Regions from separate parts of the Ruminococcus sp. 1001136sp1 genome, predicted to be linked through region 4. Evidence: riboswitches for the same ligand, from Rfam matches in the RefSeq annotation. Region 4 holds a riboswitch; each other region holds the start of a gene.
What was found. A riboswitch is a leader RNA that binds a small molecule or an ion and turns the genes downstream of it on or off. The one in region 4 is predicted to bind cyclic di-GMP.

Region 1 (7,395 bases), on a different contig from region 4:
GGAGGAAGATATTATGTGACCTGGGTGAAGAAATCTGATTCTACACCTGGATTCGAAGCAGTAAAGAGCAATTATAAAAGCTCTGGAGATATTGCAAGCTCTGCAAGCGTACAGTTGACAGATGTAGCTTATGATACAGCCATTAAAGTAGTTGTATATGCTGAGGATTCCAAGGGACTTGAAGCAGTTGCACCACTTGTACTCACATTAAAGGCGAAAGCAAGTACTCCCACAGAAACTCCGGTTACTACCACACCGACTCCAACCACTCGTGCAACTATTAACCCGTCTGTCAGCGAGAGCAAGGTAACTGGATTGGAAGAGCCTTTAGCATTTTATCCGAAACAGATGTACGATTTCACAGTAATTGGTGCAGGGACTGACAATACAAACCCGATTAAAGGTGATACCAAGTGGATTCCATATGGCTGGTCAATGGAGAAAAATAATATTGATGGAGGATATCAGAAGAGCTGGTCTATTGGAAATGTAAATGGTATTGAACATGAAGAAACATTTACAATGTATATATTTTTCCAGAAGTTCATATACAATGGCTCTGAATGGGACGCTACTTTTATAAGAGATTCGCTTCCAACAACTTTTAAATCAAAAGAAATACAGTTGATTGCATCACCGATACCAACGCCTGCAGTCAATCCAACCTCAACGCCAGCTCCAACGACAACGACACCTATTCCGGTCTATACTCCAAGCGTATCTCAAAGTACGGTAAAAGGTTTGGAAGAGCCGCTTACCTTTACCTCTGGAAAAACATATCAATTTATAGTTACTGGAGTTGGAACTCAGAACACAAATCCTGTTAATGGAGACTGGCAGTGGAGACCATTATATTGGAGCTTAAATGCGAATCCAACAGCAAGCCAGAGACAGACAATAGGTAGAATTGGAAACAATAATGGTATTACCAAATCTGGAACATATGATATGTACATATTCTTCCAGAAGTATTTGTATGATGGTGTTCGTAAAATGTGGCTTCCATCAGATGATATTCAGAGTATGAAGTACCAGTTCTCAGTTAAGGCAGTATCTCTAATTCCGTCTTCACTTACATTGAAAAAAGGTAAAACATCTACTCTGAAACCAGCTTCCTCATGGAAGAATGTTAAGTATTCTACTTCCAACAAGAAAATTGTAACAGTTAATAAAAAGGGCAAGGTTAAAGGTATTTCGGCAGGCACTGCGAAGATTACAGTAAAATCAGGTTCTAAAAGGGCTGTGTGCACAATAACAGTACCAGGCACGACAGCAATTAAGAACATTAAATCCTCTATAAATGTAAAGAAGGGTAAGAGCACGACATTGAAACCTAAACTTTCATATGCTGGAAGCCCAGATACAGTTACATATAAATCCTCAAACAAGAAGATTGCGATTGTTAGTAAATATGGAAAAATAACAGGTAAAAAGAAAGGCACTGCAACTATTACGATTAAGTCTGGAAAAATTACAAAGAAGTGTAAAGTGAAAGTTAAGTAATACATATAGGGTATACTGGATATTATCTGGTATGCCCTATTTTTTCGCTCTGTTGCCAGATTGGAAAATAATTTTTGGTTTATATACCGCCATGTATCTGACCGGGGCATGTAAAAATTCCAGAGTTTATAAGTACCCCCCCCCTGGGGAGCAGTGGTAGTGCTTTTATGGCTAGTAAAAAGTCCCCCCCTTCCACCTTTAAATATATATTGTTAAAAAAATAACGATATAATCACATTTTGAAATGTTGAGATAGCAGTATTTATAAGGGATTGCGCACGAAGTCAATTAAAATATGGTATCGCGGAGATATCGTATTTTCCCATATTTTTTATGGGTTCATATAAAATGGAATGTTAAAAAATTAACACAAAATGACTACTAGTCATTCTTTTAATACCCCACAAAGCCTTATTTTTTCTTACATCTTGGCGATAACAAATGGTTGAATTTTGACTCTTTGAAAAGCCAGTAAAATAAAGGGTTTGCAAGGGGTGATTTTTATACTGTATCGCCTTGGGTTTATCGTGGCTCTGTGTGGCTGATATATAATATTCCCGGGAAGGTTGATTCCAAAACAGCATCAGTCCCGGTTTCATATAACAAAAGAGCATATGTGGCGGTATGCTCTGTAACAATAGATAAGCCTATTATGAAGCTTTAGCATTATTTACAAGATTATTTTTGAAAGAACTAATCCATTCAAAGATAATAGGGATAATTATTGCACTAGCTATAAATTCGAGAACAGCTGTACTAGCTTCTTGCATTCTGAATATAGGTTGATAACGGTTAAAAACAACAGTACATACTAAAGCCATTATAAGTGAGATACGAAATGAAATTGCAATTATTCTTTTATCTGAAAGATTTAATAACCAGTTTAGCATTTGTTTTAGAGCTTTCCTCAACATTCTTATTAAGAGACTAAGCAAACCAATAGAAGAACTAATTGATGAAAGGGATATATTAATAAGTGCAAGAAAACTATCAAAAATAAACGTAATTGGTAATAAAATGTATCGGATCCAATGTATAAAGTACGGCTGTCTTCCAATTAGTTCCCATTGAAAAATAAGAGTTGATTTTAATTTGGGAGTTTCTTCAATTTTATTTATCCAGTATTGTTCAAAATCTGTTATCTTATTTTTCAATAATAATTTGATATATAATTTTTTTAGAACACCTATAATATTAATTAGTAATTCTGAAAGTAAAGCGCAAAGGATAAAAATATACAGAGAGAATAATATAATATGGGACAAGGCTATTAACATGTCCGACATATAAACATTAGTAGTTTCATATAGTTCCTTTAGTAAAATTTTAAAAATATTCTGTATATTTAAAAACCATATTGTATATGCTAATATATTAATTGCAGTCCATTCAATAGAGGATAACTTGCCAATATCATTTGATATTACTACTTTTTTTATAATTCCAATTGCGTGACAGAAAGTGACAATTCCTTTTATACATATGGGTATTGAAATAATAGCAATTAGCCAATATAGATTTTGAATTCTTTTTATCCAAATCAATAGGACTGGTGCAGCAATTATAAGGATTGCTGAAATGGAAATTGCTGACTCTATGTGATTTTTCCAAGTGAATTTTTGACTGCTATTGTTTGGAGCATTTATTTTGGCATTATTTTTAGATGGCTTCAATAAATTTTCTATTGTTTGGATAATAAGTGTAGTAAAAATAGATATTGGAAATATAAAATAAAATATACGATCTAATACATTTAAAATTAACATGATTATCCTCTAATAAAACAAGATTATCAGTATACCAGTTTATTTTAGGTATACAGGAAAATAAATTTTAGTAATCATTTACAGTATTGCCATATTACATTATCTTTTGGACTTTGAATGTGCATTTTGTATTCTGATTATGGCTGGAGATATGTAGCAAATCTTATAAAACCAGTATAAAACCATTTCAGTCAGAATACAACAAAAAGCTACCGGATCAGACAATACCCGATAGCTTTATATCATTTTCTACGTTTCATTGCTTTTATCAAATTAAGTAATGCTTGAATTTCTTCTTCGGTTAGACCGGATAAATCCAGTTCCCGGATGTTCTCTAATCCAAGTAAATAGTCTGTTGACACTCTGAAGATTTTGGAAATATTAATCAGTATATCATAAGAGGGCAATCTAAGTCCTGTTTCGTAGGCGCTTATAACAGATTTTGTTACACCAAGTTTTTGTGCAACTTGTGCTTGGGTGAATCCATTTTGTAAACGAAGAGTTTTTAAATTGTTACCAAAATCAACCATATCAAATCCCCTTTCTGTAAAATAATACTATATAATTGGATTTTATTTGGTGGATTATGTGTTTAATTAGTTGACTTTTCTATACCATAAGCGTATAATTTTCCTCATAGATAACTGAATAAGGGGCAAAGCCGGGGAAACCTGGTGGCGCAAAGCTATAGGGCCTGTAAAATGGTAGCCAGTTGCAATTGAACGTGAAGAGAGCATTACTTGCCTGAAGTGTATTCCGGTGAGTAGTGCTTTTATTTTGAGGAGAGAGCAGATGTTTGGATCAAGAAAACCGTATGAAGGTTGTTATGAATTTACTAGCTTAATGGTTAATGACTGGAATAAGAAAATATTTTTGGATTATTTTGCGTATGATACAGTAAAAAAAATGGAATTAGGATATGCAGAAGTTTCATACTATGATAATTTTGACAAACGTGTAGAGTCTGTTTCTGGTCCTTTATCTTTCTTTGTGGAAGATAACGATGATAAAGGTATGACTTATTCTGCTATGGAGAATAAAAGAAATGCATATCGTTTGAATCTTGAAATAATACCAGGAAGATCTGAATATCACCTTATATATACAAATATACATGATGAATTGAAAATATATGATGATAGTGATAAATTGATTGTTTATATTGTACCTACTGATAAAGAGGAAGATTGGCGAAAAATAAAATTTTATTCTTTAGATGACTTTAATAGAGCAGAGATTTATTTCTACTTTGCAAGCAGAAAAAAAGATTATTCATATTTGATCCCGAAAAAACCAGAAGTAAAAGAGGTGGAGATTTCAGATATGATAAGAGCAGATTTAAATGAAGATTTACAAAAAGTTATAAATAATATGTATTCATTAGCTGATTCTTTGGATAATGCTGGACTTGGAATGAAACAAATGGGCGACACATCTACTAAAGAAGCTTTACGAATAGAATTATTGGTGTATATGATTTATTTGGCTGGAGCAGATAGAGATATTGCTTCAGAAGAAGTTGAAATGATAAATAATTATTTTGATTTTAATTTATCGGCAGAATACATAAAAGATTTTATTATAAGTAACAAAATTAATGATGAAAATTTTGGAAAAAAAATCCCAGCAATAATCCAACTATTTGTAAAAATTGATAATACTTTATTATCGCAGCAAAATAATGAATCGTATTCGTTTGTGAGTGTATTAATGTATCAAACATATGAGGCGTTTGGAAAAGAATTATTAGCATGTGATGAAAACGTTAGTGAAAAAGAGATTGACACTTTGACGGTTTATCTTGAAAATTTGCGTAATTATATTCAGAGAGAATTACATTATAATGGTGTCATTACTTTTGAAAGTCTAATAATTGGCAAAAGTAAATTTACACAGACTTTTGATAAGAAACAAGAAGAGCAAAATTACACCAAAGACGAAGAATTAACTCTTCCAGAACTTTTGCACGAGCTTAATTCGTTAATAGGGTTAGAAAATGTCAAGAAGGATGTAAATTCATTAATTAATTTGTTACAAATTAGAAAAATACGAGAAGAAAGAGGTATGGTGCAAACTCCAATGTCGTTGCATTTAGTGTTTTCAGGAAATCCAGGAACAGGAAAAACTACTGTAGCTCGATTACTGGCAAAGATATATTGCAAGTTGGGAATATTATCAAAGGGTCATTTAGTAGAAGTAGATCGATCTGGATTAGTAGGTGGATATGTCGGGCAAACTGCGTTGAAAGTACAAGATGTAATACAAAAATCTCTTGGAGGTATTTTATTTATAGATGAAGCGTATTCTTTGACTGCAAATAAAGGTGAAAATGATTATGGATATGAAGCTGTAGATACGTTGCTTAAAGGAATGGAAGATCATAGAGATGATTTAGTTGTTATTGTAGCTGGATATCCTGATTTGATGAAAGAATTTCTTATGTCAAATCCTGGGCTAAGATCCAGATTTAATAAGTATATTAATTTTGAAGATTATTCACCAGAAGAACTGAAAGATATTTTCAAAAATCTTTGTCAAAAATCCGGATACACTGCTAATACAGAAACGATGGAATATGTGAAAAAATATTTTACCAAAAGAGCATCCATGGCAGATGTAAGTTTTGCGAATGGACGAGATGTAAGAAATTATTTTGAAATAGCCATGGTGAATCAAGCAAATCGTTTATCTTTGAAACAAGAGCTTTCTAATGAAGAATTAGTAAAATTGGAACTAAGCGATGTAGAAAATATAGAACTTTGATAAATAATGGCATAGAGGAGAATGACGATGAAATGTGACAGTTGTGGAGGAAATCTTATTATACAAGAAAATGGTGAAGATGCTATTTGCGAAAAATGTGGAAAAAAATATACAGTAGATCAGATGAAAATAAAAAGACTAGAAAATTTTAATTGTATTGAAGAAAATATGTTGGCTTATGATAAAAAGAAGCAGATTTCAGACTTGGAAGATAAAGCTGGAAAAGCATATGATCGCAAGAATTATTCAGAAGCGTATAATTATTATTCTCAGATCGTAGAATTAAGTCCGAATTATTGGTTTGCTTTGTTTAGAAAAAGTATTTGCATAGGTTGGAATAGTAATTTACAAAATATGCATAAAGATGAAGTGACAAGTGGAATTTCTGAAGCGCTTAAATTATTATATTCAAACGAAACGCAAACAATTCAGTTAAAAAGTGATGGTTCTTTAATTGTTGTTGTAGAATTATGTAATTGGATTAATAGTATCAATGCATTAGCAATTCAAAAATGCTTTCAATATGCCTTTAAAATTGCTAATATTATAGAAGAATTTTATCATCAGGAACAGATAATTGCAGAACTTATAGAATTTGATTTGGGGATAATTACAGAATTTGTATTTAAAAACTATCAAGATAAAAATTCTATGGAAACTGTACTTAATCAAATTTGTAAATTTGGAAAAGAAATTGTAGATAATATGTGTAGCACGAATATAATAAATGGTAGGAATATGCATCCGGATTCTAAAACCCAACGTCTTGGTTCTGAATTAAATTCATTTATTGACAATTTTCAACGTGATATTCAAAAGTGGAAAAGAGAATATAAAAAAGAGTGTGAAGAACGGATTAGATTAGAGAAAGAAGAAAGGCAAAAAAAATATTGGGAAGCACATGCTGAAGAAAAGAAGGAATATGAAATAAAGCAGGTAGAAATAAAGAATGAGATAGATAGCCTAAACAATGTTATTGGAGAATATAACAAACGTATTTTGGAAATTAAGCAGATTCTTTCAAATAAAATTGAAGGCGAAAAATTATTAGGAGAATACATTTCTGAGCAGGTAGAATTGCAAAATGAAAAATCTAAACTTGGATTGTTTGCTGGAAAGAAAAAAAGAGCAATTCAAGAACAAATTAACTCATTACAAAGTAAAATTAATGAACTTCAAGGAAATATCGAGGGGAAAAGAAGAAATATTAAAATAGAAGTATCTAAAAAAGTTGCTGCAGTTGAAAAGGAGTGTAAACCTTTCAAAGAAAAAGTTGAAAAGCTTGAATTGGAGAGAACAAGAATTAATAATGAACTAACAAAAGAGCGCTAACACACCACAATAGGGATGTAACCTCACACCG
Region 2 (8,674 bases), on a different contig from region 4:
ATGCACTTTTAAATCTGGACGATGTATTTGACGGAGAAAACTATGCTGGAACCGGTACTCTTCGCGATGACATTACAGACGGAATTCTTTCCAGTACAAAGTGTGCACCATACGGAGACGATGAAATTTATCTGGCACCATTTAACAGTGGTCCGCAGGGTTTGATCTACAACAAGACCTTTTTCGATGAGAACAATCTGGAAGTTCCAAAAACATGGGACGAGTTTTTCACACTTGGCGATACCTTAAAGGATATTGACGGACGTGCGCTTTTCACCTATCAGGGAATTTATCCGGGATACATGGAAGAAATGCTCTGGCCGGCAATTGCAAATGAGTGCGGTGAGGAAGCTCTTACCAAGATTGCCAATTATGAGGAAGGTTCCTTCAACAACGAAGGTGTGTTAAAGGCTCTTACCCATATCAAAGAAATTGCAGAGAAAGGTTATCTGTTAGAGGGTACTGTAGGTATGAACCATACAGAGTCCCAGACAGAGATGATGCTTGGAAAAGCTGCATTTATCACGAACGGAACCTGGATGGAAAATGAGATGCAGGATGCTCCAAGAGAAGAAGGCTTTGAGTTTGCAATGGCCCCGATCCCAACTGAGAACGCAGATGATGTGCATTATGTATTCGACAGCTGTGAGCAGTTCTCCATTCCGGCTGCTGCAAAGAATCCGGAGCTTGCAAAAGAATTCCTTCGTTTCCTGTACAGCGATGAATCCGTATCTGCATTTGCAGAGGCTTCCGGTGCCCTCTATGCTACCAAGAGTGCCCGTGAAGTAGCAAAAGATAAGCTGTCTACTGCAATCTATAATATGTACGGAATCTACGAAGAGGCAAATGCTTCTTCCCTGATCATGAGCTTTGCAGCAGTTCCGGCTGACTGCAAGATCAACCCGAAAGATGAGATCTTCAATCCGATCACTTCTGTTATGAACGATGAAATGACAGTAGAAGAGTGGGCACAGAACGTGGAAGCTGCTTTCGCACAGGTTCGTGCTGATATGGAAGCTGCCAACTAAACTTCATATGCCAGCCGGATAAAAACGGTAAAGCATGGAAAGGCTGCTGCACAGTGTATGCGGCAGCCTTTTGTAACCCTGAACAGATAGATTGCCAATCGGTGATGTCATCCACATTTTTCAATATTTAAATTTAAAGAGGTGAGCAAGCGTGGTAAAAAAGCCCAGATTATTTATAGCCCTGTGTACGCTTCCTGCATTGATCTTAACCATTGTTTTTATGATTGTCCCTATGGTAAATGCCATTTATCTGTCTTTTACCAGTTCCACTGCACTTAGCGTAGGCTTTAACAGCAAATTTGTATTTTTGGATAATTACAGGTATATGTTCCAGGATAAGGATTTTCTTCAGGCACTGTTTAATACTCTTAAGCTGATGCTGGTAATCCCGGCTGTGACCATATTTCTAAGTCTTGTATTTGCATTTATCCTTACTCAGGGACAGCTTAAGGAAAAGTCATTTTACCGGACCGTATTCTTTTTCCCAAGTATTGTTTCCATGACTGTAGTTGGTATTGTGTGGTCCTTTGTGTTTAATCCCACAAGAGGAATTCTGAATCATATGCTGGATCTGTTCCATCTTTCCACCTGGAAACACGCATGGCTTGGAGAGGGAAAAACGGCTCTCTGGTGTATCGGTGCAGCCTTGGTTTGGCAGGCCATTGGTTATTACATGGTCATGCATGTGGCTTCCATTGATGGGATTTCCCAGGAGGTTTATGAAGCTGCTTCCATTGACGGTGCAACAGGAGTGCAGAAGTTCTTTAAGATCACCATTCCGTTGCTTCGCAGATCAATTGGAACGACCTATATACTTTCCCTGTCTGGTACTATCAACTTAAGTTTTACCCTGTCCAATGTTATGACAGGTGGTGGACCAAACGGCGCATCCAGTGTCCTGTTGCAGTATATGTACACCCAGGGTATGAGAAATGCCAACTTTGGATATGCCATGGCAATCGCCATGTTTACCCTTGGCCTTGCAATCGTCCTTGCAATGATTTCTAAAAAAATATCATCTGAAAAAGAATAGGAGGGAGACTGATGAAAACTGTAAGAACCTGGTGTATCAGAATCCTGATGATTCTGTTTACCGTTATCTTTTTGTATCCGCTTTTCTGGAACCTGATGTCTGCGTTTAAGACAAATGCAGAATATCTGACAGATCCTTATGCATTGCCCGCAGCTTTGAATCTGGATAATTTTGTGGCAGCATGGCAGAAAGCAAATATTGCCGCTTATTTTGGAAATTCCATATTTGTAACAGTGCTTTCCACTGTATTGCTTCTGCTTTTGGTCATTCCCATCTCTTATGTACTGGCAAGATACCGTTTTGTGGGCAGCAGGCTGATTTCTACGGTCTACATGGCTTGTATTTTTCTGCAGGCTACTTACATTATGATTCCTTTGTTTCTGGAATTACAGGCTGTGAACGGATTAAATAACCTGCCGGTATTATGTCTTGTTTATGCAGTTATGCAGTTTCCTTTCTGTATTTTTACCTTACAGGGATTTATGTCTGCGGTACCAAGGGATTATGAGGAGTCTGCAAGAATTGACGGTGCTACTAATATCCAGCTGTTATTAAGAGTTATGGTGCCTCTTGCAAAACCCGGGATTGCGACCATTACGATGTTAAGTGCCATGGGCTTCTGGAATGAATATCCACTGGCACTTGTTCTTCTTACGGAAGATGCAAAGAAAACCCTTCCCATCGGTATGGCAAACTTGTTTGAGGTGCAGAAATATGCTACAGACTGGGGTGCCCTGTTTGCCGGACTTGTAATCGTTATGATCCCAACAATTATTATCTATCTCATTGGACAGAGATATCTGCTTCAGGGAATCGGTGCAGGCGGGTTGAAGGGATGAAAAAAGGAGAAATCATATGCCAACTGATCAGGAATTAATAAAAATAGTTCCCTCCTGCCGCCAGATTGCCTATCAGGCAACAGAGTTTTATGCGTTTTTTCATTTTGGAATGAATACGTATACCAATCGGGAATGGGGAGATGGAACGGAAAATCTGCAAATTTTTAATCCTACAGAGTTTGACGCAGACCAGTGGGTGACTGCAGCACAAAATGCCGGCATGAAAGGCGTAATTCTTACCTGTAAGCACCATGACGGCTTCTGCCTGTGGCCTACCAGATATACCAGTCACAGCGTTGCAGCAAGCCCGTGGAAAAATGGCAGGGGAGATGTGGTCCGGGAAGTGTCCGAAGCATGCCGCCGCCATGGACTGAAATTTGGAATTTATCTTTCTCCATGGGATCGAAACCAGCCTTGCTATGGAAGTGGAAAAGAATATGATGATTACTATCTGGCACAGCTGACTGAGCTTCTCACCGGCTATGGGGATATTTTCAGTGTCTGGCTGGATGGTGCATGTGGGGAAGGACCTAATGGGAAAAAACAGGTCTACGACTGGAATCGCTATTACGAATGTGTTCGAAAATATCAGCCAGACGCATGTATCTGTGTGTGCGGGCCAGATATCCGATGGTGTGGAAATGAAGCTGGCGATGTAAGAAAATCTGAGTGGAGTGTTGTTCCTGCGCGTACAGCACTTGCAGAGAGTGTACAGGAAAGAAGCCAGCAGACCGATGATGAGGAATTCAGAATGCGCCGGATTACCAGTGATATGGAAGATCTTGGAAGCAGAAAAGCGCTTGAAGGTGAAACGGATCTGATCTGGTATCCGGCAGAAGTAAATACTTCTATAAGACCTGGATGGTTTTATCATCCAGAAGAAGATGATCAGGTGAAAAGTCTGGAAGAGCTGGTTCATATCTATATTGGGGCTGTTGGAGGAAATGCAACCTTTTTGTTAAACATTCCACCTATGCCAAACGGACTTCTTCATAAAAATGATGTTAAACGTCTGGAAGAATTTGGAAGCTGGAAAAAGAAATCTTTTGCTCATAATTTAATGAGTACAGCACATGTTTTTTCGGAAAATGAAGATCCGGCGCATCCGGCTTCCAATTTGACAAAGGATACTTTAGAAGCATGGTATCAGCCTGAAAGCAGTGAGCTGCCAGTAGAGATAACGATTTGCCTGGACGACTCATACAATTTGGGGTATCTGGTATTAAAAGAGGCTGTCTGCTATAGCCAGAGAGTAGAAAAATATGAGGTATTTGTTAAAGAAGGGGAAATATGGAACAGTATTTACACAGGAACGGTAATTGGCTATCAGAAGATCATTCGTGTTAAGGGGAAAAAAGCCAGGGAAATGAAAATTGTTTTACATGATTTCCGTGTACTTCCGCTTCTAACGTTTATTGGGATTTATCCGGAAAATACCTGAGCGGTTAAGTATTGTTTTATATTATTTCATAAATTAAATAAATAATTATTTATAAAAATACCCTTTAGGAGTAGAAATCATCCTAAAGGGTATTTTCCTCTTAAGCGATATACAGGGGAGGTGGTGGTAGTTTCTACCTTAAGAGGGAAGCATGTGGCAAATACAACGCCATATGGTTTTCGAGTACATAATACGCTTGACGTAGAAATAAGTAAAAACTATAATTGATATAACTGAAATAAACATATGATATGCCAAAAGAAAAGGAAAAATATTATGGATGTTAACTTCGAGTATTATAAGATTTTTTATTATGTGGCAAAATACCACAATTTTACCAAGGCGGCTCAGGCGTTAAACAACAGCCAGCCTAATATTACCCGGGCCATGAATTGTCTGGAACAACAGCTGAATACCACTTTATTTATCCGTACCAACCGCGGCGTACAGCTCACTCCGGAAGGAGAACGGCTTTATAATCATGTGCTAAGTGCAATGGAGCAGTTTCAGGCAGCAGAAGAGGAGCTGGCAGACAGCTCCGGATTATCTCACGGAAGTGTAGCCATCGGTGCCAGTGAAACTGCCCTCAATATTTTCCTGCTGGATAAATTAAAAAGTTTTCACATGACTTATCCGGGAATCCGGCTGAAGCTTTACAACCATTCCACACCGGAAGCCATTGAAGCTGTTAAAAGCGGAAAGATTGATTTTGCAGTAGTTTCCACTCCGGCAGAGGTGGATTCCCCATTGAAACAGATCATGCTCATGCCGTTTCAGGAGATTCTGGTTGGAGGCACTACTTTTACTGCCCTTGGCAGCCAGGAACTTTCCCTTCGGGAGGTAAAGAACTATCCGATGATTTCTCTTGGGCGGGAAACTATGACCTATAAATTTTACAACAGCGTATTTTTGTCCCATGGCCTGGATCTTTCCCCGGATACGGAAGCTGCCACTGCGGATCAGATCCTGCCTCTGGTAAAATGCGAGCTCGGGCTTGCCTTTTTGCCCCAGCCAATGGCCGCACCTTCCCTTTTGAAAAAAGAGATCGTACAGATTCCATTAAAAGATGAAATTCCGGAACGCCAGATCTGCCTGGTGTATGACAGCCAGCATCCTATGGGAGCTGCGGCAAGGGAACTAAAAAATACAATTGTATCCGGGCGGGGTTAAACCAAGTGTATGGAAAAAATTTTAGAATGCATTTTAATAATGCAAAAGATCCGGAAGTTGGCCCTATTACAGGCTGGCCGCCTCACAAAAACGTAGAAGAAAGTAAAAACGTAATAACCTATGATATTAATTCGGAGAAGCTGACAGAAGAGCAAAAAGAAGTTCCAAGGATATGGAACGATCTGAGTACAAATGAGTAGGAAACAGTAATGTCAATGCTGCGTGGACTTCGGAAGAAGGAGAACAGTTCGAGTATATGTATCGGCTGTTCTTTTTTTAAATTTTTAAGTGTTAAAGCGGTGAGGTTTTTCTTGTGTAAAGTGGAGCAATGGAGTATAATAAAATAGGTTTTTGGCAGAATTTTAAAAGCTATAATAAGAAAATCGGCAAAACAGACGAAAGTCTGTGACGCAAAGCTACAGGGCCTGTAAAATGGTAGCCAGTTGCATGAACTGAGGTGCACTGTCTGTGAGACAGTGTTTTTTTACGGTGTTATTTCATAGACGTAACAATAATAATTTTATGGCAGGGAATCAGATATGAAAAATACGAGAAGGATAGTTAGGATAGACAGAAAATGAAAGGAAAAAAAGTGATTGCAGGCATTCTGCTTGCGGGAATTTTAGCAGTCACCCTGGCAGGGTGTAAAAACACAGATAACACGAAAGAAGAAACTGAAAAGCCTGTTATTACCCTCGGAAGCGACAGCTATCCGCCATACAATTATCTGAACGAGGATGGCGTACCGACGGGCATAGATGTAGAACTGGCTACGGAAGCTTTCAAAAGAATGGGATATCAGGTGGAGGTTGTCCAGATCAACTGGGAGAAGAAAAAAGAACTGGTAGAGAGCGGAGAGATTGACTGTATCATGGGCTGCTTTTCTATGGAAGGACGTCTTGACGATTACCGCTGGGCAGGACCGTACATAGCAAGCCGTCAGGTGGTCGCTGTAAATGAGAACAGCGATATCTACAGCCTGAATGACCTGGAGGGAAAGAACCTTGCTGTCCAGTCCACAACCAAACCGGAAGGCATCTTTCTGAACCGGACAGATGAAAGAATCCCAAAGCTGGGCAATCTAATCAGCCTAGGACACAGGGAACTGATCTATACATTTCTGGGAAAAGGCTATGTAGATGCAGTCGCCGCACATGAGGAATCGATTGTTCAGTATATGAAGGATTATGATGCAAGCTTCCGTATCCTGGAAGAACCTTTGATGATCACTGGAATAGGTGTCGCTTTTGCAAAAGATGATGACAGAGGAATCTGTGAGCAGATGAGCCAGACTCTGGAAGAAATGCGTCAGGATGGCACATCCCTGAAAATTATTGGAAAATATCTGGATGATCCCCAGAAATATCTGGAGGTGGATGATCTTGGATATTAAGAGAAAGAAAAAAGAAAAACGAATCCAGCTGCTCGGTGGTATGATTGGAATCTGTGTGGCAGTAGTCTCTCTGTTTTATTTCTTTCATGCGGAGAAAACGGAAGCAGAGAAAAGAATGGTAGAGATTGTAAATTATGTCAAAGTGCAGTGTTCCACCTACACCCATTATAATGAATCTTCGGAATCCAAAAGCCTCCTCCGTGCTATTGAAAGTGCCAGACAGATGAGTACAAATATTAAAACGGAAAAAGAAAACGGCGGTCATCTAAGCCGGGAGTTCCTGAAAGAAAACCTGCAGACTCTCTGGGTGGATGGTATCATTGTACTGGATACAGAGGGAAAGACGGACTGCGAATACAGTACGGATGAGTCTCTGACTGATGAGATTACGGAGTATCTGCAAAAAGACATTATTATGGATTTTACCGGATATGAAGAAAGATCTTATTCAGAACGGTTTGCCAGGGAAGACGGATCCTATATTGATATTGCAGCCTGTGCCAGAAAAGATGCACCGGGTATTGTGGCAATCTACTATTACACACCTCCTGAATTTGCCAGAAACTATACACTGACGATACAGGGACTTTTAAATGGTTATAGTATCCAGAAAGATGGAACGATTATTGTCGCAGACGAGGGGATTGTTGTTGCCAGCAATGATGAGAGCTTGCTGGGGCAGAATACGGCTGACAACGAAGTTATTCAGGCAATGAAGAGACATACAGATAGTCAGCACATTTACCATTTGAAGAATGAAGGAATCGGATGTTACGGAATTATGCTGAAGCAGAGGGATTATTATATCTATGCGTATCTTCCGGATACAGAAGTGTTCCATAACCTTCCACTAAGTGTGATAAGCGTTATTTTTCTTTATTTTCTGATGTTTAGTATATTCTGGTTCTGGACATACAGAACCAATCTGGCACACCGAAAACAGGAACAGGAAAAAGATGAAAAATATAAAGAAGAACTTCTGATAGCAGCAAAAAAGGCAGAAGCAGCCAATGAGGCAAAAACAGAGTTTCTACAGCGAATGAGCCATGATATCCGGACTCCGATCAATGGAATCTGCGGCATGGTACATATGGCAGACTATTATGCAGATGATATGGAAAAGCAGACGGAATACAGAACAAAGGTGAAAGAAGCATCTAACCTGCTGCTGGAACTGGTAAATGAAATTCTGGATATGAGTAAGCTGGAGTCAGGCGAAATCGTTCTGGAAGAGATTCCATTTAATCTGAGCAGTATTTCAAGGGAAGTACTTGCTGTAATCGAGCAGATGGCTGCAGAACAGAATATCAGGATCGTGTGGGAGAAAAAAGAAATCACACACCGGGATTTTATTGGAAGTCCGGGGTATGTGAAACGGGTGATGATGAATATCCTGTCCAATGCGGTGAAATATAACAGAGAAAACGGACATATCTATATCAGCTGCATGGAAATCCCAGCCGGACAGCCAGGAATGACCACAATGGAATTTGTCTGCCGGGATACCGGAATCGGAATGACTGAGGAGTTCCAAAAACATATTTTTGAACCATTTGCACAGGAACACACAGGAAGCCGCACAAAATTTGCCGGAACAGGACTTGGGATGCCGATTGCAAAGAATCTGGTCGAGAAAATGGGCGGAGCCATTACCTTTGAAAGTGAAGAAGGCACAGGAACTACTTTTGTGATCCGGGTTCCGTTCAAAATAGATATGAATGCGGATAAACGTGAAAAACAGAAGGATGTATCAGAAAAATCTATAAAGGG
Region 3 (8,674 bases), on a different contig from region 4:
AGTAATACCCTGTATTTTTTTACTTAATCAGGCGTTTTTTGAATTAGTACTGACCACTCTGGCCACTCTGTCCTGCGGACATGGATCTTTCCTGCGCCTCGATCATCTTTTTCACCATATATCCACCTACACTACCATTCTGTTTGGAAGTAAGGTTTCCGTTGTATCCGTCTGTAAGCGGCACACCCAGCTCATTTGCAACCTCAAATTTGAAACGATTTAATGCGCCCTTTGCTTCTGGTACAGCTGCTTTGTTAGAAGAAGTATTGTTTGACATAATCATTTTCCTCCTTGGTTAATTGTTGTTTTGTTTGATGTTACATTGCTAGTATGTACTCTGAAAATGAAAATACACTGGGAATAAATGGGGTGATCAAAAAAAAGACAACAAAAAAAATATGCCGGATAGCAAAATGTTTTAACTTGACGCTACATTCTCAGTGTAGAAATTCTTATATTGGGAGCATATCTTATTACAAGAACAAAAAATTGCATACACAAAAATAGAGATAGGAAACGGGACTTCGTACTTATAATATGAAATCTCCCTATCCGGAAGAATTTAACAGGCAGTCCATTGGACTTACTGCCAGCTTGCATTTTGCACCGACCCAGAAAGCAGCGGATGCACTGCTGAAAGAGGGTAAGGATCCAGAGCAGATTTTTGTCACAGGAAATACAGGAATTGATGCTTTGCACTATACGGTGCGAAATGATTTTTATCACCCGGAAACAGAATGGGCAAAAGACAGCAGACTGATTGCTGTGACAGCACACAGAAGGGAAAATCTGGGAGAACCCATGCGTGATATGTTCCGGGCTATACGCAGAATCGTGGAGGAATTTACAGATGTGAAGGTTATTTATCCTGTACATTTGAATCCGCAGGTCAGAAAAATCGCAGATGAGGAATTCGGTGGATGTGATAGAATACACCTGATCGAACCACTGGATGTGGTAGAATTTCATAACCTGATGAAAGCCAGTTATCTGATCATGACTGATAGTGGCGGAATTCAGGAAGAAGCTCCGGCATTGGGAAAACCTGTGCTGGTCATGCGAGATACAACAGAACGTCCGGAAGGTGTGGAAGCAGGAACCTTAAAGCTTGCAGGCACGAAAATGGAGGATATTTACAGAGAATGCAGGCAGCTTCTTACAGAACCTGAAATTTACAGAAGGATGAGTGAGGCCAGAAATCCTTATGGTGATTGGACTGCAAGTATCAAAATCAGAAAAATTCTGGAGAATATAGATGCATGAGCATAAACACAATCAATGCAAAAGAAAAGTAAAACATCGAAAGAACGTGATGAAACTTATTATATTTTGCATAACTGTGGGAATTTCACTTATGTTCATTTATTATCAGAACCTGAGAAAAGAAATAGATGCCCGGCAGAAATGGCTGGAAACAGTCTTGACCGGAGAAAAAAAGTGGATTCTTGAAAATCAGGGGCCTGAGGGTGAATTTTACATGAATGGAAGTAAAGCCGGAGATGTTAATCCATACTTTGCATGTATGGCTGCACTGGGGCTTCTGGCAGAAACAAAGAACTGCCCCATTACTGAAACAGAGAAAAAAGCTGTTGGCAGGTATCTGGACTGGCATACCGGGATTTTGCTGGAAACAGATGGAAAAATGGGAATCTACAGGAAAAAGAGTGGGAAACTTTTTTATAAAGAAAAGGCTGATTCCGAAGACGGGTATCTTGGTATGTATCTTTTTCTTATGGGAAAATATCTGGAAAAGACAGAAAGTACAGACCTGCCGGAATACTGGAAAAAGGGAATCAGCCTTGCATTAAAAAAGATTCAAAGCCTGATGCAGGATGGAATTACACAGGTCTCAGAAGAAAATACAACAGTTTATCTGATGGATAATCTGGAAGTATGGAAAGGCCTGTACGAATTAGAACATGCAGGACTAAAGGATGTGCAGGCAATCCGTGAAATGCGTAATAAGCTACAGGCACAGATAGAAAAGCTATTCTGGGATGATGCGAATCAAAGATGGAGAATTATCGAAAACAGTGATCTGTATCACCAGAAAGAATTTTATCCGGATGGAGTTGCTCAGATTTATCCCCTGATCTATGAATTTCCAGTAAAAGAGAAGAAAAAGCAAAAGATATTATATGAGCAGTTTACAGAAAGGTTTCAGTGGCAGAAGCTGACTAAAAAAAGAAATGGCTTTTTGTGGGCAATGACAGGAATGGCTGCTGCGCAGATGGGGGATATCAATAACCTTTTGGAAATGATAAGAAATTATGAAGCAGAATACTGTGAGAACCGAAAATATCCGCTATACACAGGCGAAGCAGGATGGATTTGTATGGAATGTGAGAAATTGTATAGTTTATATGAAAGAAAAATAAAAACAGGATTTCTGTTTTACAATTTAATATCTAAAAAACTACTGAGGTCAGATTTCCTGCAACGGATAATGATCTCAGTTTTTTATACCCGGGAATCGGCATTGAAAAGAGCCGGTTCTTTTTGTTTATAGAATACGTTATTTAAAAACAAATTCTTAACAAATAATGTGTTTACATTGATTAAAATGATCACAGATGGAAATCCAGAACAGCTATAAAATTGACACATTTCTCATAAAAAGAAACCTATTTTGTTTTAAGGGATTTTTGTAAAATATCATTACAAGAAAATGCAAAGGAAAAGAAAAGAGTGAGGTACTGTAAATTACAAATTGCCTGTTTTATTATGTATTTGATGCATTATCTTCCCGCAGATGTTATAAAGAGCCAATGCCATTGAAGCAGTGCTTTGAAATTATAAAGCAGGTACTAAGAGCTAAAGCGGACAGAACAGGAACGGATGGAACTGATTCGTAACAGAACATTGGAAATACGGAGAAAAGAGCAGAAGCGCAGACAGCGTACCCAGGATTTTGGATGCGTGGCAGCCTGTGTGATCCTGATCGCCTGCCTGGGGATTTTGATGCCGCAGGTGGCAAACCAGCCGGCATATGCAATGGATGGCTTTTTCGCGGGCACCGCCAGTATCTTTGGAAATAACAGTGCACAGGGGTATATCCTGATGGGAACAATCTGTTTTCTGTTAGGTGTCTGCGTGACGGTTTTATTATACCGTCTGCACCGGAAAAACAGGGAGAAAAAGTCTGATGAATTTTGAAATCGTAGATAATATATTTCAGATTCTGGTGTTGTTTTGCGTAATGATTGCCTCTGCCGTAACTGCCTGTAAAAAAAAGAGCAGGGACTTTCTGCTCCTTGCAGGCAGCAACGGCTGCTTTATGATGGGAACGCTCTATTATGTCCTGTATCTTATCATTATGGGAAAGGTACCGCAGATTTTCTATGTGGCGGAGATTTCCTGGCTGGCTGCATATTTGTTCTTTTTATCGCTCTCTTTATCCCGAAGGGATCTGCACGGAAAGCTTCCAGGTGTTGTCTCTGTTTTGGGGGCAGTTGTGATCGTGTGTCTGGTTATGGCTTTTCAGATATTTGGACCGTCCCTGTTTTTTTCTGGCTGCTTTGGAATTACTGCAGGTACCATTGTCCTTCGGTGTATGGAAGTGCTAAGAAGAGAAAAAGAACATCATTTTCTGGACGGAATTATGCTGTCAGTGGCATGGCTGCAGGTATTGTTGTATATTGTGTCTGAATTTATTAAGGATTATACGAGATTTAATCTTTACTTTGCGGTAGACATTACGCTGACTCTTACAATGGCATATCTGTTTTTTGCCCTGCGAAAAGAGGTGGAACGAGGATGAGCTACTATATTGAAAATATTTTTCTATGTCTTGCAGTTCCGCTTATTTTGAGTCTTTTATTCAGAAAAGGGAGACAACAGACTTTTACGGTATTTGTGATCCTGGGAATGGGAAGCTGTCTTTTGTCCGCTTATGTGAGCAGTTTTTTTGCAGGCTCTTACGGGGCAGATACTGCGGTGGCGGTGATGGAGATCACGCCCGTGTGCGAGGAAGTGGTGAAATTTCTTCCCCTTTTGTTTTATCTGCTGGTGTTTGAACCTGACAAGCACGAAATTGTATCCCCGGCTATTGGAATTGCCGTTGGATTCGCTACTTTTGAAAATGTATGTTATCTCACAGAAAACGGGGCAGCAGATTTTTCCTATGTGCTGATCCGTGGCGTATCAGCTGGTTCCCTTCATCTTTTGTGCGGAATTGCACTTGGCTGCGGAATCGCCTATGTGTTTCAGAAAAAATGGATCATGGTCACTGGCACGATCGGGGCGCTTGGGGCATGTGTGGTTTTCCATGGGATTTATAATATACTGATCACAGCAAACAGCAGATGGAACCTGATCGGCTATCTGTTCCCGATATTTTTGATCTTTGCCCTTCTGGCGGTTAAAAAGTTCCGGCTTTATCGGAAAATTGAGTTTGAATAAAATGTTCTGTCGCGAAAAAGTGTTTTTATTTGAAAGGTGACGGTGAAAGAGCCGGATAAAGCCAAACGCATTAATCTGGCAAAAAACTTCTTCGTCTGCCTTTGTTTCCTTATTTGTTACTGTTCGCTGGTGACATTCCGCGAGGTGTTTTTGTGAACGTAGTTCACAGAAAACTCGAGAAGTGCGGCGCGAAATCATGCGAATGCATGATTTCTGTGCATCGCGAAGCGTGTTACTGTGAACGGAGTGAACAGTAACCCTTATTTTGCAGGTTTTATCAAGCATTTGAAAACGCATTGTATTACAGGAAAAAATCCGCTATAATAAAAACAAAGGTTGCTGATAGGAATCATTGCAAAACATAAATGCCAGACAAAGATACGAATTATAGATTTGGAGGGAACGTATATGCCATTATTTAAGGAAGAATACAAAAAGGAAGAGAAAATAAATGGTGTCATTTATGATATGTCGCCATCACCAAATTATCAGCATGGTATCGTAAACGGAAATATATACCGGATTATATCTGGAAAACTGCAGGGAAGTATTTGTCTGGCATTCATTGAGAACTTGGATTACAAATACCATCCTGAAATAAATGATGATTATGTAATCCCGGATGTTATGATTGTGTGTGAACGGAAACACTTAAAAGGCGGTGCCTATTCTGGCGTGCCTAAATTTATAGTAGAAACACTTAGCCCGGCTACTGCATTGCGTGATAAAACAGACAAGAAAGAAATATACCAGAAAGCTGGGGTAGAAGAATATTGGATCGTGTCACCTAGAGAAAGAGCAGTTGAAATCTACTACCTGGAAGATGGAAGTTATAAGTTGAACTATAGTTATATTCTTCAGGATGATCCAGAGGAAGCGCATTATAATGCAGATACCGTAATCACATTAAAAGAATTCCCGAATATCAGTATGGCGCTGGCAGAAATTTTTGCGGATATTGATTGAAGCTTTACTATCTGGTTTTTGTGGATCCGTACAATAAGGTATGTATTCAGCAATCCACTTCAAACCATCATTTAAAATCATTCGATATACCATATCGACAGAAAAATTATGAGGGACATACTTGTTGTAGCAGAACTGATTGGAAAATTTGAAAAACTGAAATATCCAGCCGGTGATCTTAGCCGAGAGATTGATTTTATTATTTATATATTTCCAAGTCCAAAAATAACATAAGCGAAAATAATATTTGCGGAAACGAAAGTATCTTAATATTTTTATGCGTATACTTCAAGTGATGTCAATGCTGCGTGGACTTTGGAGGTAGGAGAACAGTTCGAGTATATGTATCGACTGTTCTTTTTTTTAGCATTAAAGCTGTGATATTTTCCTTGTGCAAAGTGGAGTAAGAGAGTATAATAAAATCAGTTTTTTGCATAATTTTAAAAGTTATAATAAGGAAATCGGCAAACCAGCTGAAAGTCTGGGACGCAAAGCTACAGGGCCTGTAAAATGGCAGCCAGTTGCATGAAATGAGATGCACTGTCTGTTTGGCAGTGCTTTTAATTTGTATATCTAAAGATATTATTCGAGAGGGACATGTTTATGATAAAGTTGAACGATGAGGATATACAGGCATATTTTCAGGCTGGAAACTCCGGATTCTGGAAAGTAGAGTCTGAAAAAGGAAAAAAGACAAGACTGTATACAGATGAAATCACAGATGAACTGTTTGGAATTACAGAAGATCTGTCTCCGGAAAAATGTATGGAGTATGTGGCAGAACATATTTATCCGCAGGAGAGGGAGTGCTTCTGGGATTACATGGAAGAACTGAAAAGCCATGAATCAGAAGCTGTTTACCGTTATATGCATCCTGTAAAAGGAGTCATTTATATACGCTGCACAGGAAGGAGAGTCCCATCTCCAGACAACATGATCAGGCTTGTTGGTTACCATCAGGAAGCAGGAAATATTGTCCATTTTGAAAAAGAAAAACTTCTGGAGAACCGATTGCTGCAACAGAACCAGCATTTAAAGGATGAAAACAAAAACCAGATTTCTTATTATAAAGAGCTTCTGGATACGATAAGTGTTGGAGTGCTGTCCTATACCTTGCCAGAGCATGAGATTGTCCATATGAATGCAGAAGCTATGCGTATCTATGGAGTGGAGACAATTGAGGAAGCACAGGAAAATCTGGGCAGACTCATAGGGGCTGTGTCCTATTTAAATCAAAATGTAATTGAGAAACTGATGGATATGCGATACCATGACGGAGCTGTTTCTTATGAATGTGTAATCCCTGACGGAAAGGGACATCTGACACCGGCGATTGCGAAGACGGAAATTTTTTATACATCAGACGGAAAAAAAACAATACTAACAACATTCCTTGATATTTCTGAAAATGTTACTCTGAAAAAATCACTAAAAGAAGCACAGGAAAGCAATGCGGTCATATCCGCAATTTCAAAGATTTACTGGACGATTTATTCTATGGATCTACGAACAGACAGTTTTGAAGAAGTTGTCGGGGGCAAGGTAATGCATCGGTTGACAGGTAGTCACGGATGTGCTTCAGAAGCATTTCGTACCGCACGGAAAAGTGTTGTTTCCAGAGAGGATCAGAAAACCATGCGGGAGTTTTTTGAGGTTACAACGCTGGCAGCCAGGCTGCAGCAGGAAGAGACGATTGCGAGAGAATATCTTGCTACAGATGGGCACTGGCATATGGGACGATTCATTGTGAAGCAGCGTGATGCAAACGGAACTGTTACGGAGGTGCTTTATGTAGCACGTGACATTACGGAAGAAAAAAAGCAGGAGTTCGAATATCAGGAACAGTTAAAAAAGATCGCTCAGGAAGCGGAAAAAGCGAATATTTCAAAAACTGATTTTCTCAGACGAATGAGTCATGATATCCGGACTCCAATCAATGGAATCCGTGGAATTACGCAGATTGCAAACCATTTTCCGGGAGATCTGCAAAAACAGCAGGAGTGCAGAGATAAGGTCTTGACAGCATCTGGATTTCTTCTGAATCTTGTGAATGATATCCTGGATATGAATAAAATGGAATCCGGAACCTTGCAGCTGGAAGAAAAAACTTTCGATTTACGCAAGGTGTTGGGGGAATCAACTGGTATTGTTGAGATGCAGGGACATGAAAAGGGAATTTCACTGAACCTGGGAGCTGTCAATATCATACATAATCAATTGGTTGGAAGTCCTCTTCATCTTCAGCAGATCCTGCAGAATATAGGAAGTAATGCAGTAAATTATAATCATGTGGGTGGTAAGATTATTGTTGGCTGCCAGGAAATCAGTTCAGATGACCGGACCGCAGTATTCGAATTTACCTGTACAGATAATGGAATTGGGATGAGTGAAGAGTTTCAGGAGCATTTGTTTGAACCTTTTACACAGGAGAACAGACTGGAACAGAAAGCAAATATGGGAACTGGTCTGGGAATGACGATTGTCAACCAGTTAGTAAAACTGATGGGAGGACAGATTTGTTTTACCAGTAAAGTGGATGAGGGAACTTCATTTGTGATTACATTGCCGTTCCAGATTTCCTCAGACAGAGAATCAAAAATGCCAGAATCATCCGTTGAGAATGTTTCACTGAAAGGGAAAAGAGCACTTCTTGTTGAAGATAATGAATTGAATATGGAAATTGCACAATTTATATTGGAAAATGAGAGCATGCTAGTTCGCTGTGCATGGAATGGAAAAGAGGCAGTGGATATTTTTGCCCGGTCAAAGCCGGGAGAATATGATCTGATATTAATGGATATCATGATGCCGGTTATGGATGGTCTGGAAGCAGCAAGACAGATTCGTGCAATGAATCGTCCTGATGCAAAACTTATCCCTATTGTAGCCATGTCTGCAAATGCTTTTCAGGATGATGTGGAGCGCAGCAAAAAGGCAGGAATAAATAAACATATTGCAAAACCATTGACGGGGGAAAGTGTAATCAGGGAGATTAAAAGTATGCTATAGATCAACGAATCCGGTATAAACATTTTGTGGGGAATATTTTTCCAACCAATGATGCACCAGTATTGTACATGGCTGGATCCTGTGATTGGTTTAACGCCAGGAAAATGGAAGAAATTCTGCATCAAGTACCGGTTCAACTAAAGCGAGAGGCAGAATACGAACAGCAGAGCTTATTAGAGCTTATTTGTGTAGTGACTTAAGCGGAAACAAATGAGGCGAAAAATAATAAAAATTCCTAGTGAAAAAGAGTCATGACCAAAGAGAGATAATTAAATCATGTAGATAGCTTATGGCAACA
Region 4 (8,674 bases):
GGTTGCCTCATAATCATTTATGACAGGCATTTTGCTTTCTCAACTCTTCGCTTATGGTCTGCTTAATTTTTTCCGCATCCAGCGGCTTTGCGAGATGTGCGTTCATTCCTGCTTCCATACACTTTTCTGCATCTTCCCTAAATGCATTTGCAGTCATAGCAATGATAGGGATTATTTTTGCATCCTGCCGTTCCAGGTCTCTTATTGTTCTTGCAGCAGTAAGACCATCCATCACCGGCATCATAATATCCATTAAAATAACATCGTATGTTCCCGGTTCGGAAGCTTCAAAATGCTGAACAGCTTCTAACCCATTGTTCACTGTTTCTACTTTAGCCCCATTTTCCGTCAGCATAAATTCTGCTATTTCCACATTCAGCTCATTATCTTCAACCAGCAATACCCGGATATCTGATATATCTGCATCAAAATCTTCTTTTTCTTCTGGCCGTGCATTCGTATCAATTTTAAATGGAAGTATTACAGTAAAACAGCTTCCTTCACCAAGCTTGCTTTCAACTGTTATGGTTCCGCCCATCTTTTCTACAAGTTGTTTCACAATAGGCATTCCCAGACCTGTCCCATTATAATCAGAACGTGGGGAATTATCTGCCTGTACAAATGGAGTAAACAATTCATTTTTTATAAATTCTTCTGACATTCCAATTCCATTATCTTTTATTTTAAATTCACATGTCATGTGATCTTCTAATCTTTCAATCGTTCTCATACTCATGTAAATAAAACCATTCACCTTATTGTACTTCATACTGTTTGTAAACAGATTCATCAATATTTTTTTCAGATGAACTGCATTGCTCCAAACATATATACCACTGTAATCATCATGTTCTCCTATAACATGAAGTCCTTTTTCTTCTGCCTGAAAAGATAGTGACTCCGTGATTTCCTGACATACCTGATCCAGATTGATGGATTCATCACCAAAAACCATTGTATCTGATTCTAACTTTGCCATATCTAAAACATCATTTATCAATGATAGTAGCAGTTTCGATGACTCATGTATTTTATTCATGCAATCCTTTGCCCGCTCAGCATCATTTCCGCTTTTCTCAAGAATCGTAAGCATGCCAATAATACCATTGATCGGTGTTCTGATATCATGAGACATGTTATTTAAAAAGGAAGTCTTAGCCTTATTGGCACTCTGTGCTTCTACAAGTGCATTTTGTAATTCCTGCTGTTTTTCTTCAAGCTCCTGATTCAGCTTCAATGCCTGCTCAGCAGACTTCTTGGATTTTTCTTCCGCACGTTTTGATTTTTTCAAAGAATTAAGAATTATACACAGAACAACGAAAAAAGAAATTCCAGCGATAAGTGAAACTGTCAGTAAATTGTCCTGAATAAAATCCTTCGCTGTAACTTTTCGTAAGGAAGCATTATACGAAACTACTGCACCTGAAAATTGAGTTGTAGGTATAGATGTCAGTGTTTTATTCAGAATGGACAAAAGAACCGGTTCTCCCTGCAGAATAGCAAATGGAACATCAGCTTCTTTTGTCAGGAAAACACTATGAAGCTTATTATTTTTCAAATAGTCTGAAACAGTACCTGAATTGCTTACAATACAATCCGTCTCCCCCTTCTGCATTGCTTTTACTGCTGCATCTGATGTTTCATATTCCACAACCTTCCATTGCGGATAATTGTATGAAAGATATGCTTTCAATGCAAAATCATCTTTTTCAACGGCAACTATATTCTCTTTATTTTCATCAAAAGAATCCTTTGCCGTAATTGCTGCCATATTGAGAGTCAACAGCGTATCCGACAAAGCAAATCCATTTGTTTCTGCAAAGTATGGATTCTGGTTTGCATGAAAAATCAGGTCTATTTTTCCATCCTGCAATGCCTGAAGCAGTTCACTTCTTGTCTCATATCCATTTAATTCAAATTCCAGAGTCTGACCTTGCAGACAATTTTCTGCAAGATCCACATAATCTGTAATAACACCTGTCAGTTTACCTGTTGATGGATCTACACTGCTGATACCTCCATCCTGATTCAGATACCCTATCCGGATTGCACCATGCTGCCCGATCCACTCACTTTCTTCTTTTGAAAGAAACGAGCTGCTCTGTGCAGAAAGATAACGCCTGTAGAGATCATCTGTGTAAAATGGGTTGTCATCCTTGATTCTGCGCATAGCACTATCCAGTGCTTCTTTGATATCCGGACGTTCTGGATTTATAGCGAAATAGATTTCTGTCTCTCCAATACTTGTAAGCGGTGAAATATCCGATTCTTCCCAACGGGATTCTTCTACCGAAACGAAGCAGTCAATTTCATGTTTCGACAGTTTGTCCATAATTTCTGTGGTTGTAGAAACATTGATATGCTTCGTATGCAGACCATATTTTGATTCCCATTCATTAAGCACATCCTCCACTATATTATCTTTAGACACACCAATATTTTTTCCCTCAAAAGAATCCAAATTTCCTGCTGTAAGATCCATATTGGATGCATCCGTATAGATGTAATATTTCTCTTCCCCCATAGGCATATCGGAAAAAAGCATATTTTCAGCACGTTCGTCTGTATAGGAAATGTCACCAAGAATATCAATCTCTCCATTTTCCAACTGTGTAAAGCAGTTTTTCCAATCACTTGTTATGTATTTATATGTCCATCCTGCATAACCTGCAATATCTTGAAGATACTCATAACCATAGCCGCTTCTTTCTCCCTTTTCATTGACGGTATTATAAGTTTCTTCAAAAGATCCTACCCGGATAACATTGTCAGAGTTTTCTTTGGCAAATGTAGGAACGGATAAAACAATAAAACATATAATTGTGCAAAATATAATGTAACAAAATTTGAAATTCATTATATTCTGTACTAATTTGCACTTCTTCATCTTTCTCCCCTCCTCTAGGCTACAGTTGCTTGCTTCCAGATTTTAATTTTACATTCATTAATTGTCAATAACCTCCCCGCTATTTTTCCAAACAGCTTCTGTATTACTTATTCAAGTGCTCTACCATAAAAAAGCACTGCCAAACAGACAGTGCAACCTCATTTCATGCAACTGGCTGCCATTTTACAGGCCCTGTAGCTTTGCGTCCCAGACTTTCATCTGGTTTGCCGATTTCCTTATTATAGCTTTAATACTTATGCAAAAAAACTGATTTCATTATACTTTAATGCTCTAGTATACACAAGAAAACATTACCGTTTTAACGACAAAAATAAAAAAAGAACAGCCGATACATATACTCGAACTATTCTTCTACTTCCGAAGACCACGCAGCATTGACATCACTGTTTCCTGCTCATTTGTACTCAGATTATTCCATATCCTTAAAACTTCTTTCTGTTTTTCTGTCAGATTCTCTGAATTACCTTCCTGAAAAAACTGTGATAATGTCACACCCAAAGCTGTACATATTTTTTCAAGTGTGATCAGCGACGGCAGGTTTTCCTGCGCCATGATTCTTCCCAGTGATGACTGGGAAATTCCAAATACACATAAGCATGATACAATAGAGGCATGCTGAAGGAGGATCTCATATGGCAAAGCAAGCTGTACAATTTCTTCTTTTGTATGATATTTGTTATTCAACTCCATCGTTATTTTTAATGCCCTTTGAGACATCTCATGCATGATCAGATGGTCTTCACTTCCACCGTCTACAGTATATCCGGGCTTCATATTACTCAAATATTCTTCAAATGTCATGATTAACCAACCCCGTTTTCTTTAAAAAATTTCTGGATTTTATCAAATGGGATCACATCCAGATTATCGTAAAGATCTGTATGAACAGCCCCTGGAATTGTCAGCAGCTCTTTATTGGATGTGTACTTGCTGTCCTTGATCATATTTTCATAAGCATCTTTTCCAAAATAATAACTGTGCGCTTTTTCTCCATGAACGATAAGGACTGCACTTCTGATTTCATTACTGTACTTTAATATTGGCTGATTCATAAATGACATACATCCAATACTGTTCCAGCCATCATTGGAATTTAGGCTCCTTTTATGATAACATCTGCCTTTATAATACTCACTATAATCTTTTACGAAGAGAGGGGCATCTTCCGGAACCGGAAGTGGAACACAACCACCGCCTTTGGAATACTCGCCTTTACGGTATTCTTGTGTTCTGAGGGCATTCAGTGACTGTTTCTTTGCATAACGTACTTCTTCACTGTCCTCAGAATCAAAGTACCCATTTGCATTTACCCTTGTCATATCATACATGGTAGATGCTACAGTTGCTTTTATTCTTGTATCCAATGCAGTTGCGTTAAGAGCCATTCCACCCCATCCGCAGATTCCAATGATTCCTATTTTATCCGTATCCACATCTTCCCGAACAGAAAGAAAATCAACAGCAGCCATGAAATCTTCTGTATTAATATCCGGAGAAGCCATGAATCTTGGATTGCCTCCACTTTCCCCCGTAAAAGAAGGATCAAATGCAATCGTTAAATATCCTTTTTCAGCCATCGTCTGCGCATATAATCCGGAACACTGTTCTTTGATTGCACCAAATGGTCCGCTTACGGCAATCGCAGGATATTTCCCTGACACATTTTTCGGCTTATACAGATCTGCAGCAAGTGTGATTCCATAACGATTTACAAATGTCACTTTCTTATGATCTACTTTTTCACTCTGTGGAAAAGTTTTATCCCATTCAGATACCAACTTTAATTCTTCTGTTTTTAACATATTCAACATCCTCCATATGCAAAATTTCTTGTAATTATACTAACAATAGTATATGATATAAATATCATACAACCTAAAGTTAACTTTAGGTCAAGCATATTTTGAAAGAAGGTTTTTTATGTATACAATCGGTCAGGTCTCTGCAATGTTTGGTCTCCCTGTTTCTACCTTAAGATATTATGACAAGGAAGGTTTTTTCCCTAATCTGGAGCGTAAAGGAAACATCCGTTATTTCAGCGATAATGAGTTGGAAGCGCTTCGTATCATTGAATGTCTGAAGAAATCTGGGCTTGAGATCAAAGATATAAAGCAATTTTTTATCTGGGTATCTGAAGGCAGCGCCAGCTATGAAAAAAGGAAAGAATTATTTGAAGCCAGAAAATCAGCTGTTGAAACTGAAATCCAGGAACTTCAAAAAACTCTCTCCCTCTTAAAATTTAAGTGCTGGTATTATGAAACAGCAATGAAAGATGGTAATGAAGATACGATAAATGCCATGTTACCTGATAAACTTCCAAAAAATATACAGAAACTATATGACAAAGGACATGAATGATTTTTGTTTCTTCTTCAAGCTGGAATTGATCGTGCTCTGTCTTTCGCTAATGCAACTCCATTTTACTGTGCAAACATAAGTTATGCCCGTCTCAAGATTCGCTTTATATCATCCAGATTTTCAACAAAAAAGATTCCCTCCTGTCGCTCGTTAGAAGATAATCCTTTTTCAATCATATGATTTAGAAGTGCTTTCAAATCATCGTAGTAACCGTTCAGGTTGTAGAGAATGCAGGGTGCCTCCAGATGTTTCAAAGACACCTTCGACATTACCTCTGCAATTTCCTCCAATGTTCCCGTGCCGCCCGGGAAGGCAATAAAGGCTTCTCCTAACTCAATCATTTTGTTTTTTCTCTCAGACATATCCTTAGTCACAATCAGTTTTGTCAGTCCATCATGTTGAAACTCATTTTCAATAAAAAAATTCGGCTCAACACCCGTAACATCACCGCCTGCCTTCAATACACTGTCTGCCAATGCTCCCATTAAACCACCTTTAGAACCACCGTAAACAAGTGCATTTCCACTGTTTCCAATCCATGCCCCCAATTCCTCAACTGCTTTTCGTAAGCATAGGTCATTTCCTTCGTTTGCCCCAAGATAAACTGTTATATTCATTAAAAATTTTCTCCTACAACTTCCGATTGTTCGAGCTTTTCAAATACTAACGTACTTAATTCTGTTCAATAAGTGATTTATAGTAGTTACCAAAGTCAGCAAGTGAATTAACAATTGGAAGCATTTTTGTTCCGAGTTCCGTTAATCCGTATTCAACTCTCGGTGGCTGCTCATGGTAATCGTGGCGATATGCCAGTCCATCATTCATCATTTGTCTTAAACTATCTGTCAAAACCTTTTGTGAAATACCATCTATACTTCGTTGTAGCTCATTGAATCTCCATGGGCGCTCTTTCAAGTTACGCAAAATCAGCAGTTTCCATTTTCCTCCGATGAGAGATACCGCTGTTGCAACTGGGCATTCCGGTAATTCTTCTTTTGCTCGCATAATTCTCACCTCCGAGTCTATTGTAACACATTCATTTTTGAGTGTACAGTTACAAAAAGGTGCGTACTTGTTTTTGTATGTGTCTCACACTATACTAATACCAATCAACCCGAAACTACAAATCAACTATGGAGGTATCATTATGACAAATTACACAAAAACAACTATTGGAAAGGAAAACCGAATTGAGCTGCACGAAAAGTTGTCTTTAACAGGTGCAGAAATCAGTTTAAACGAACTACCTGCAGGAGCAAATGTCCCATTTGTTCATTCTCATAAAGAAAATGAGGAAATCTATGGAATTCTTTCAGGTAACGGCAAAGCCATAATTGATGGAGAAGAAATCAGCCTTTCAACTGGAGACTGGCTAAAAATCGCACCTGCTGCAAAGCGTCAGTTTTTTGCATCCGATATTTCCGGAATTACTTATATCTGCATTCAGGTAAAAGAAAATTCTCTGGAACATTTTACAGCAGAGGACGCCGTAATCGGCTAATTAAAAGTATTTATTTACAAAAATGCACAGTTCTCGATAAGCTAAGAACTGTGCATTTCTTTTTTCTTCAATTTTACAATTTCTCTATTTTTCAAACAAGAATTTCTCGATTTCAAATGGCGATAAATAAATCTCTCCACCATCATCAGTTTAATTTTCATTTAGATTAACGATTTCTTTTTCCTGTATTCTCTGTCCCTCGGATTTCCTCATGATAGAAATAATCTACGATCACCGGATGTCCCTGCGGGACTCTGCCATAAGGCATTTCATTATCCACAAATGGGCAATCATACTTCTTAGCCATTTCCTCAGCTTTTACTTCAAGTGCTTCAAAGTAGCTGCGGTTATGCTTGTTATAGATCTCGTCGTAAAGGGGTACAAGATCAGGATATTTTCCGGCAATATAATCCATAATTGTCTTTTTGAAACCGCCTCGAAGATTGAGATTTTCGAGCCAGAACAGATCGCACTGATCCTTTACCCGCTCAAAGATTGCTTCAAAATCCGTGATACCGGGGAATACCGGGGATACGAAACAGACTGTACGGATACCTGCCTCATATACCTGCTTCATAGCAGCGATACGGTGCTCAATGCTCGAAGCAGAATCCATATCGTTCTTGAAATTTTCATCTAGTGTGTTGATCGACCATGAAACGGTTACACGTCCAAGCTTCTTCAACAGATCAATATCCCGTACCACAAGATCCGACTTTGTGCAGATCAGAATATCTGCGTCACTGCCGATCAGCTGCTCCAGAAGTTTTCTGGTATTCCCGAATTGCTCCTCCTGTGGATTGTAGCCATCTGTCACAGAACCGATGACCACCCGCTGTCCGGCATATTTCTTCGGATTTTTAATTTCTGGCCAATGCTTCACATCAAGGAAAGTGCCCCATTCCTCCTTGTGCCCGGTAAAGCGCTTCATAAAAGAAGCATAGCAATACTTGCAGGCATGTGTACAGCCCACATAGGGATTGACCGAGTAACCGCCTACCGGCAGACTAGACTTAGTCATGATGTTCTTTGTTTCCACCTCACGAATGAGGATTCCATTCATTACTTCTTCCATGATTTCTGTACCTCTAACACTTTATTAAATTCTTCCGGCATTTCCTGAATCATATTTTCATCCCCTATGATAGGGACAAGGTCTTCCTTCATAAACACCGGAATGCCGAGCTTATGTGCCTGGTCCGTCAGAGACCATGCCCATTCCGGCTCCGTATGAATCTTCCTGCTCTGAGCTCCGGTCATGGTGCCGACAACGATCCAATTGATTCCGGAAAGGTCAACTGTGCCGGGATCATCGAATAACGGCTCAAAGGTAACATGGTAATGTTTTGCTCTGACGTTTTTCCGAAGGGCGTCGATACGCCACAGTTCTGCTTTCCTCGTCACCGTAACGCCAAACCATGCGTTTTCCAGATCGGTATCAAAATCCAGCAAATCAGGTCGCTTGGTAAGGAACAGGAACTGATGCTGTGGATTTTCACGGATCTTTGCAAATACCTCGTCTCTCCATTCCGGCTTCCATCCGGAGAGATCGCTCATGCCGGTAAGAAGAAAGTTCTGCGGACGTTTCTTTTCCATCATCTTGAGCTTACCCGGAAAGAATTCAGGGTCAGCGAAGTCATCAATCATATGCCAGCGTTTCACGTTGTTGCGGGCATAGCAATATGCACACCCCACTGTACATCCGATGACGATATTCATGTTTTGAATCTGATCTTTGATACAAATACTCATGATTTCTGCCACTCCTCAAGATTCTTTCTGATACGGTCGAGGCATTCCTCAAACCGGGTAATTTCTTCCTCCGAAAAACCTTTGTAGTAAATACTGCCCATTTTATCAGATACAGAATCGTATTCGTCCTTTAAGGCATGTGCTTTTTCAGTCAG

Region 1: it holds a riboswitch for cyclic di-GMP, as region 4 does, so the genes downstream of both, ABHC48_RS20140 (AAA family ATPase) here and ABHC48_RS05325 (transporter substrate-binding domain-containing protein) in region 4, are expected to answer to the same signal.
Region 2: it holds a riboswitch for cyclic di-GMP, as region 4 does, so the genes downstream of both, ABHC48_RS04240 (transporter substrate-binding domain-containing protein) here and ABHC48_RS05325 (transporter substrate-binding domain-containing protein) in region 4, are expected to answer to the same signal.
Region 3: it holds a riboswitch for cyclic di-GMP, as region 4 does, so the genes downstream of both, ABHC48_RS19365 (ATP-binding protein) here and ABHC48_RS05325 (transporter substrate-binding domain-containing protein) in region 4, are expected to answer to the same signal.

The regions. Positions count from the first base shown of each region.
Region 1 covers NZ_JBDPGY010000043.1:544-7,938, forward strand. Annotated here, with positions in the region: partial or broken gene ABHC48_RS20125 (Ig-like domain-containing protein) at 1-1,503, shown strand, start outside; gene ABHC48_RS20130 (hypothetical protein) at 2,154-3,269, opposite strand; gene ABHC48_RS20135 (helix-turn-helix transcriptional regulator) at 3,512-3,799, opposite strand; cyclic di-GMP riboswitch class I at 3,914-3,989, shown strand; gene ABHC48_RS20140 (AAA family ATPase) at 4,062-6,032, shown strand; gene ABHC48_RS20145 (hypothetical protein) at 6,060-7,364, shown strand.
Region 2 covers NZ_JBDPGY010000003.1:180,904-189,577, forward strand. Annotated here, with positions in the region: gene ABHC48_RS04210 (carbohydrate ABC transporter substrate-binding protein) at 1-1,028, shown strand, start outside; gene ABHC48_RS04215 (sugar ABC transporter permease) at 1,180-2,061, shown strand; gene ABHC48_RS04220 (carbohydrate ABC transporter permease) at 2,073-2,900, shown strand; gene ABHC48_RS04225 (alpha-L-fucosidase) at 2,917-4,341, shown strand; gene ABHC48_RS04230 (LysR family transcriptional regulator) at 4,618-5,511, shown strand; gene ABHC48_RS04235 (hypothetical protein) at 5,538-5,711, shown strand; cyclic di-GMP riboswitch class I at 5,887-5,962, shown strand; gene ABHC48_RS04240 (transporter substrate-binding domain-containing protein) at 6,089-6,904, shown strand; gene ABHC48_RS04245 (ATP-binding protein) at 6,888-8,674, shown strand, end outside.
Region 3 covers NZ_JBDPGY010000034.1:12,277-20,950, forward strand. Annotated here, with positions in the region: gene ABHC48_RS19330 (alpha/beta-type small acid-soluble spore protein) at 44-277, opposite strand; partial or broken gene wecB (UDP-N-acetylglucosamine 2-epimerase (non-hydrolyzing)) at 526-1,263, shown strand; gene ABHC48_RS19340 (hypothetical protein) at 1,355-2,509, shown strand; gene ABHC48_RS19345 (hypothetical protein) at 2,839-3,156, shown strand; gene ABHC48_RS19350 (hypothetical protein) at 3,146-3,760, shown strand; gene ABHC48_RS19355 (PrsW family glutamic-type intramembrane protease) at 3,757-4,401, shown strand; gene ABHC48_RS19360 (Uma2 family endonuclease) at 4,810-5,367, shown strand; cyclic di-GMP riboswitch class I at 5,821-5,896, shown strand; gene ABHC48_RS19365 (ATP-binding protein) at 5,971-8,376, shown strand.
Region 4 covers NZ_JBDPGY010000004.1:209,145-217,818, forward strand. Annotated here, with positions in the region: gene ABHC48_RS05325 (transporter substrate-binding domain-containing protein) at 14-2,887, opposite strand; cyclic di-GMP riboswitch class I at 3,051-3,126, opposite strand; gene ABHC48_RS05330 (helix-turn-helix transcriptional regulator) at 3,260-3,709, opposite strand; gene ABHC48_RS05335 (alpha/beta hydrolase) at 3,712-4,710, opposite strand; gene ABHC48_RS05340 (MerR family transcriptional regulator) at 4,829-5,266, shown strand; gene ABHC48_RS05345 (TIGR00730 family Rossman fold protein) at 5,347-5,883, opposite strand; gene ABHC48_RS05350 (helix-turn-helix domain-containing protein) at 5,939-6,271, opposite strand; gene ABHC48_RS05355 (cupin domain-containing protein) at 6,414-6,767, shown strand; gene ABHC48_RS05360 (radical SAM mobile pair protein B) at 6,934-7,842, opposite strand; gene ABHC48_RS05365 (radical SAM mobile pair protein A) at 7,830-8,519, opposite strand; gene ABHC48_RS05370 (radical SAM mobile pair system MarR family transcriptional regulator) at 8,516-8,674, opposite strand, start outside.